2 regions of the Exiguobacterium sp. 9-2 genome follow, and region 1 is predicted to be linked to the other one. Evidence: riboswitches for the same ligand, from Rfam matches in the RefSeq annotation. Region 1 holds a riboswitch; the other holds the start of a gene.

The links. Region 1 has a riboswitch for thiamine pyrophosphate ahead of VJ374_RS08300 (ECF transporter S component). Riboswitches for the same ligand answer to the same signal wherever they lie in the genome.
Region 2: another riboswitch for thiamine pyrophosphate. It lies ahead of thiT (energy-coupled thiamine transporter ThiT); the one in region 1 lies ahead of VJ374_RS08300 (ECF transporter S component).

The regions. Positions count from the first base shown of each region.
Region 1 is NZ_CP142850.1:1,575,383-1,578,801, reverse strand. It holds gene VJ374_RS08305 (ABC transporter ATP-binding protein) at 1-1,419, opposite strand, end outside; gene VJ374_RS08300 (ECF transporter S component) at 1,416-1,988, opposite strand; TPP riboswitch at 2,089-2,188, opposite strand; gene VJ374_RS08295 (50S ribosomal protein L25/general stress protein Ctc) at 2,286-2,957, opposite strand; gene VJ374_RS08290 (GNAT family N-acetyltransferase) at 3,249-3,419, opposite strand, start outside.
Region 2 is NZ_CP142850.1:1,971,692-1,975,110, forward strand. It holds gene VJ374_RS10490 (amino acid permease) at 1-913, shown strand, start outside; gene VJ374_RS10495 (thiamine diphosphokinase) at 969-1,571, opposite strand; gene thiT (energy-coupled thiamine transporter ThiT) at 1,573-2,133, opposite strand; TPP riboswitch at 2,193-2,302, opposite strand; gene rpe (ribulose-phosphate 3-epimerase) at 2,325-2,981, opposite strand; gene rsgA (ribosome small subunit-dependent GTPase A) at 2,984-3,419, opposite strand, start outside.

The DNA.
Region 1 (3,419 bases):
GCTTGGGCGACCGTCAAAAGTAATCCGTCCTTGCTCCATGACGAGGACACGATCCGCATACCGGGCGACGAGCTCCATATCATGCGTCGCCATGACGAGTGTCGTACCGTTCTGTTGTTCCATCTGTAACTGTTCCATTAAGCGTCGTGTCGTCAATCCATCTTGTCCGAAGGTCGGTTCATCGAGCAACAATAAGTCTTTCGTTTGTCCGAGCATCGTTGCGACGCTGAGCCGTCGTTGTTGCCCCGTACTAAGAGCAAGTGGTGACTGCTGTTTGACAGATGTCAGTTCCAGCCGTTCGAGCAACGCCGCGCGCTTAACGTTCGTCGCTGCCCGGTGGCTCCAGTCGATTTCCGCTTCGACCGTCAGCTTAAGAAACTGCAGATCCGGTTGTTGAAAGACATAGCCAACGTGCTCATAAAAGCGACGCTGGGAGTAACGATGAACCGGACGTCCCTGGAGCTGATACGTTCCACGATTGGGAAGCAACCGCCCGAGTGTCGCAAGCAATGTACTTTTCCCGGATCCATTTGCCCCAAGCAGCATCACCCATTCTCCTGTCTGCAGGGAAAATGTCGCATCGGTCAGCGGATATGGTGCTTTCGTCGATAATGCAGCGACGTGTAACAAAGAGCGACCAGCTGTAGCGACGGTGGAAGGCACATGAAGTCGCGCCGCTTGCGGTCCATCTATGGGTAACGTCTCTAACGTATACGGATACAAAGAGGGAACGGCAATACCTTTCGTTTGAAGCTCTTTGTAATCCTGGGGGAACAGATCCCGTGGATCTGCTGTCGCAGTAATCGATCCGTCCTCAAGCAAGACGACCTGGTCGACGTACGACAAACAGACATCGAGTTGGTGTTCGATCAAGACGATCGTTAAATCGTGTTCTTTTTGAATCCGAAAAATCAACGCCATCAGCTCATGTTGTCCGATTGGATCAATCTGAGCCGTTGGTTCATCGAGTAATAAGATCGTCGGCTCAAGTGCTAGGACCGCTGCGAGCGCGAGACGCTGTTTCATTCCACCGGATAGACTCGCGATCGGTGTCGAGAAGGGGAGGGGGAGACCGACGAGTGCGAGTAAGCGTTCAATTCGTTCATCCATCTCCACGCGCGGAATCGAGCGATTTTCTAAACTAAAAGCGATTTCGCGTCCGATCGTCTCCATGCAGAACTGTTCTTCTGGATTTTGAAACAAGATTCCGACCGAACCGGACCGGGTAACGGTACCAGTCTGTTCGACTTCAATCGTTTCCGGTGTCAGTCCGGCAAGGGCATGAAGTAATGTCGTCTTGCCACTCCCACTTCGTCCGAGCAGAAGGGTCGTCCCTTGCTCAATCGTCAGCGATACATGATTGAGCACCGATTTCATCTGACCGGGATAGCGGATGCTGAGGTCGTCGACAGTAATCATGCGATTTCTCGTTTCGCACGTCCTGCCGCAAACCCGTTCAAGACACCAGTCGCAACAAGGCGACGGACGAGAATGGCTGCAAGCAAGCCACCGAGTAATGCGCCGCTGATCAATTGTAAGCCAGTTGTCGCAAGCAACGTCGTCGTTGTGTAGTAACCGAATCCGTTCGCGATTAGACTATAAACGATGCTACCAATCGCGGCTCCGACACCCGATAACATCAAGGTCCATGTGTCATAACGACGGTAACGCGTCATCGCAAAGACGAGTTCCGCACCAAGTCCTTGGCAGACTCCGATCAGAAGAGCGGATAAACCAAAATGACTACCTGTGAACAGTTCGACGGCTGCCGCGACGACTTCCGCAATTAAAGCGGCACCTGGCTTTTGAATGATTGCTGCGACGAGCGGACTCGCAATGATCCAGATGCCAAACATCCAGTTGGCACCGACAGGACCGAAGATCGCTGAGATCGGCAACCAGAGTGTTGACCAACCAAGATAGATGACGCCGCAAGCGACGGCGAGCATCATCATGACCATGATTTCTTTCATTTTCCAGTGTTGCATTAGATACGTCCTCCTTTGAATGGGGGAGACGCCAAAAAAGACCGCCCTCCGTAAAAAAGAGAGCGGTCCTCAGAAAAACTGCGCGCAGCAGGAGTCATTGGATGTGGTCGCTCCACTTTCCTACGCTAGTATGAACTAGATCAGGTTCGAAGGGTCCGAAGTGAATCGTCTCAGCCAATTGGGCTCCCCTAGTGGATATGGTAATAGGTGATACGCTGTTCACTTTAGGCAATCCAGCGTCTGTTGTCAAGACACAAAAAAAAACGATACGCCGCAAAGGGCGTATCGTTAAACGACTTATTTATTGTCTTCGTTCTCTTCAGCTGTTTCTTCTGAAGACGTTTCTGTTGCTTCCACTTCGTTGTCTTCGCCAGCTTCTGCTTGTGCCTCTGCTTCCTCGATTTCTTCAAGATCCTGCTCGAGTGTCGATTCGACGACAGCTGCGACTTGAATATCGCCTTCTGTAACGATGCGGAAATCTTTTTGTTCTGGAAGATCGGCTACAGAAATCGAATCGCCGATTTCGAGGTTCGTGACGTCGACTTCGACGTTCTCTGGTAATTTATCTGGTGTAGCGGCGACTGTTACTTTAAAGAGTGTTTGTGATAGGAAGCCACCAACTTTTGCACCGGCTGCTTCGCCAACAAGTACAACGTCTGCTTCGACTTCTGTTTCTTCATCCATTTTCACGGCGATGAATTCAACGTGATCGACTGTTGGTGTGAAGACATCCATATCACGGCGATTGATCAAGACGTTAATATTTTTACCGTCGAGTTTGAGTGAAATCAAGACGTTTTCACCGTTTTCTCGGACGATTTTAAGCAATTCTTTTTCTTCAAATGCGATTGGTGTACTTTCCACTTTGTAACCATACACGACGCCAAGAGCTTTTCCTTCATGACGCAATTGTTTACGGAGTGAGCGTGGACGTACCTCGCGTTTTTCGGCTGTTAAATTAACTGACATGTTCATTTCCCCCTTGAATTTGGTATAGCCCTCAAAAGGTAATGAATGTAGGAGCAGGACGAATCCTGAACAATATGAATCATGCTAAGACAATCGGTTTCAGACTCTCATGAATCTGACGCTTTCGTGACTTTGCATTTCTCTCCCAGGTCATTACGCTGATATTGAGAAACATGTGTGAGTAAGTCACCGGTTTGATGCGGTGCTAATGAGTTTATACCCCTGTGTTTTAAATCCATAAACCTCTTTTTTTATCTTTTTGAAGTCGAAAGACCTCCAAACCGCTTGAAATCAGGGGTTGAGAGGTCTTTCGTTTTTTTCATTCTTTATGATGATTCGTTGATTTTCACGAACTAAAACACGAATGAGACGTTCAATTTGCCGCATCGTCGTCTGTCCCATCGTCGAAATTTGCAGCCACTGATTGTAAACGAGATAGTCGCTTTCATACTGGACGTGATA
Region 2 (3,419 bases), 400 kb from region 1:
TGGCGCAGCTTGGTTTGGCTGGTTACCGATGGAAGCAGATCGTCCATCCTCGCTGTTTGCGAACTTCACGGCAAGCGGTTGGTTTCCGAACGGAATTCTCGGTGTCTTGACGACGATGATTGCTGTCAATTTTGCTTTTCAGGGAACCGAATTGATCGGTGTCGCGGCTGGGGAGTCTGACACGCCTGAAAAATCGATTCCAAAAGCTATCCGGAATACAGTTTGGCGCACGTTCATTTTCTTTGTCTTATCGATCACGATCGTCGGTGCATTGATTCCGTATGAGACGGCTGGCGGAGTCAGTAGTCCATTCATCATGGTCTTTGATGCGATCGGCATCCCGTATGCCGCTGACTTGATGAACATCGTCGTCTTGACAGCACTATTATCCGTCGGGAACTCGGGACTGTATGCCGCGACCCGAATGTTATGGGCAATGGCACAAGAAGGGATGATTTCAAAGAAATTATCTTATGTTAATGCACGTGGTGTGCCGATGCGCGCTTTACTCTTTACGATGATGTTTGCGATGTTATCGCTTCTGACAGCATTTTTCGCAGAGGATACCGTCTTCATTTGGCTCTTGTCTTTAGCTGGACTCGGTGCTCAAGTCGGTTGGATTTCAATTTCCGCTTCGCAACTTGCGTTCCGCCGTCAGTTCATCCGAAACGGACATGATCTATCCGAACTAAAGTTCAAGACGCCATTCTATCCAGTATTACCGTTGATATCGTTGACACTTAATGTCGTCGTCCTCGTCAGTCTTGCGTTTCAAGCGGATCAACGGATTGCTTTATACATCGGTGTTCCATTTTTCCTCGTCATGTGGGGAAGCTATCATCTGTTCGTTAAAGGAAAACACCTATCGGCTCAAAGTGACATTCGAGTCGCCCCTTCCCAACTCGAAGAATAATACCATATGAAAAGAGGCCGCGGTATCATCCACGGCCTTTTTTCATATGCTTGTTCTATTCCTTAAGTGTTCGCATCATCAATAGTTCTCCTTGATGGAGCTCTACTGTCGCTTCTGACGTACTCCATTCATTACTGACGGTCAAGGAACCTCCGACCGGAACAGGATGCATATCAAGTGGATATTTGACTCCAGCTAAACTCAAGATTGACGGCACAAGTGGAATGAAAGAAAGATAATGATAGCTTTCGGCTTCGACTGCATACAATCCTACTGCCAAATATCGCACCTCTTCCCGTTTCGTGACGAGTCGCGCTTCAGGGTATTGCTTCAATAAATACACATTTTGAACGGTCATGTCGAGTCGTCCACCTGTTGCTCCGACGATGATAGTATCATCAAACCGTTTCATCTCTGATACTGTACGAAGGGCGAGTTCGAGATCCGTCTCATCTTTCTCAGCCGGATGAACGATTGCTCCTTCAGGTACGTAACCAAGCGAATCAAAGTCACCGATCGTCATGTCGCATGTCAGCCCAAACAATTCAATCGTCTGAACACCACCATCGACACCAATGATGAAATCACTAGACTGACAAAGCATCCGCAAATCAGGCACTTCTTCTTGAGGACCGGCACACACGAGAATCGCCCGCATCTCAGACGCCTCGTGCTGAATAACGTAGTAAACGTGGCGCAGTTGTAAAGAGGAGACCCGCGACGACACCGCATAAAACATAAGATGGTACCATGTATGTCGCGTTATAAACTAATGAATATGGCACGACTGGACCTTCTGCATATTTCGCGAAGAACACGATTCCGCTTATGACATGACAGATATAACGGAGTCCTGCGCCTAATAGTGTTGCAAGGAGAACGAACGCCATCAAACGTTTCTTTTGTCCGTTACGTGCAGCTTGTCTAACCTGACGCGCGAACAGACCGCTCAGTCCGACGACACCGTATGCAATCGTGTAATCGAGTAATGGTTGGACGATCGTCAAGACTTGTGGGGCGAACATCAGTTGGATCGTACCAACAAGCGCTCCTGTGACGACACCCCCGATGACACCGTGGCGAAATGCCATGACAAAGATTGGTAACATCGCTAAGCTGATTGAACCGCCTTGTGGCATTTTAAATGGAATCAGTAAATCAAAGACGACCCCGAGACTTGCAAAGATGGCAATTTCCATCATCATTTGTAACCGTTTCATGCTATTTCCTCCTTCATTGTACGAGAGGACGCAAAAAGGCAGTACGACGAACGCCGTACTGCCTGCGTGCGCCACATCCCTACGTCCGTTTGAACGGAACAGGTTCGAAGGGTTAAAGTCTAAAAGACTCCTCTCAGCCGCTTTTCAAGCGACACCCCTTGCGGTCATCATATTTCGTTTTCTCGTTCTTATTATACGGCAGCCCCTTGACGAATGCTAGTGATCGCTTCCGCATAATCTGGTGCATTGTAGATTGCTGATCCCGCGACAAGAACGTTCGCGCCGTTTTCGATGCAAAGTTTTGCTGTTTCCGGGTTGACGCCACCATCAATCTCGATTTCAAATGTCAGATCACGATCTGCTTTCATTTGTGCAAGTGATGCGAGTTTTGGCATGACACTCTCGATGAAGGCTTGTCCACCAAAGCCCGGATTGACCGTCATCAATAAGACCATATCGACATCCTCAAGGACGTGTTCAATCGTCGATAATGGCGTATGAGGATTCAAGACGACCCCTGCTTTTGCACCGGCTAGCTTGATTTGTTGTAAAACACGGTGGACGTGGTTCGTCGCTTCGACGTGGAACGTCACGATATCTGCCCCTGCCTTAACGAAATCTTCAACGAAACGTTCTGGCTGGTCAATCATTAAATGGACATCAAGGACCATATCCGTCTTTTGACGTAAACTGCTGAGCACAGGTAGTCCAAACGAGATATTCGGTACGAACTGACCATCCATGACATCGAAATGGATATAGTCCGCGCCTGCTGCTTCGACTGCTTTAACATCGCGTTCGAGATTCGCAAAATCTGCTGATAAGATAGATGGTGCAATTTTAATCATCTTCAATACCTCCGGGCTCGATTCTTGATTTCGTCTATAAACATACCATAGTTCTCATAACGAGAGGACATGATTTCTTGTGCTTCGACGGCTTCCTTGACGGCACATCCGGGTTCATTCAAATGCAAACATCCTCGATACTTACATTCGTCCTGTACAGCCACGAATTCAGGAAAACTCCACCGTACATCCTCAATTTCCATATCATACGGAAAATCAAGGTTCGAGAACCCTGGTGTATCAGCAATCAAGCCTTCGGCAAGTGGCATCAACGTGACGTGACGTGTCGTATGGCGCCCACGTCCGAGTGATTTCGAAATCGCACTCGTCTCTAAGTCGAGTGTTGGTTCAAGTGCGTTCAAGAGCGAACTTTTCCCAACACCGGATTGTCCGGCAAGAACGCTCGTTTTCCCGGCCAGTAACGGACGGACTTGTTCA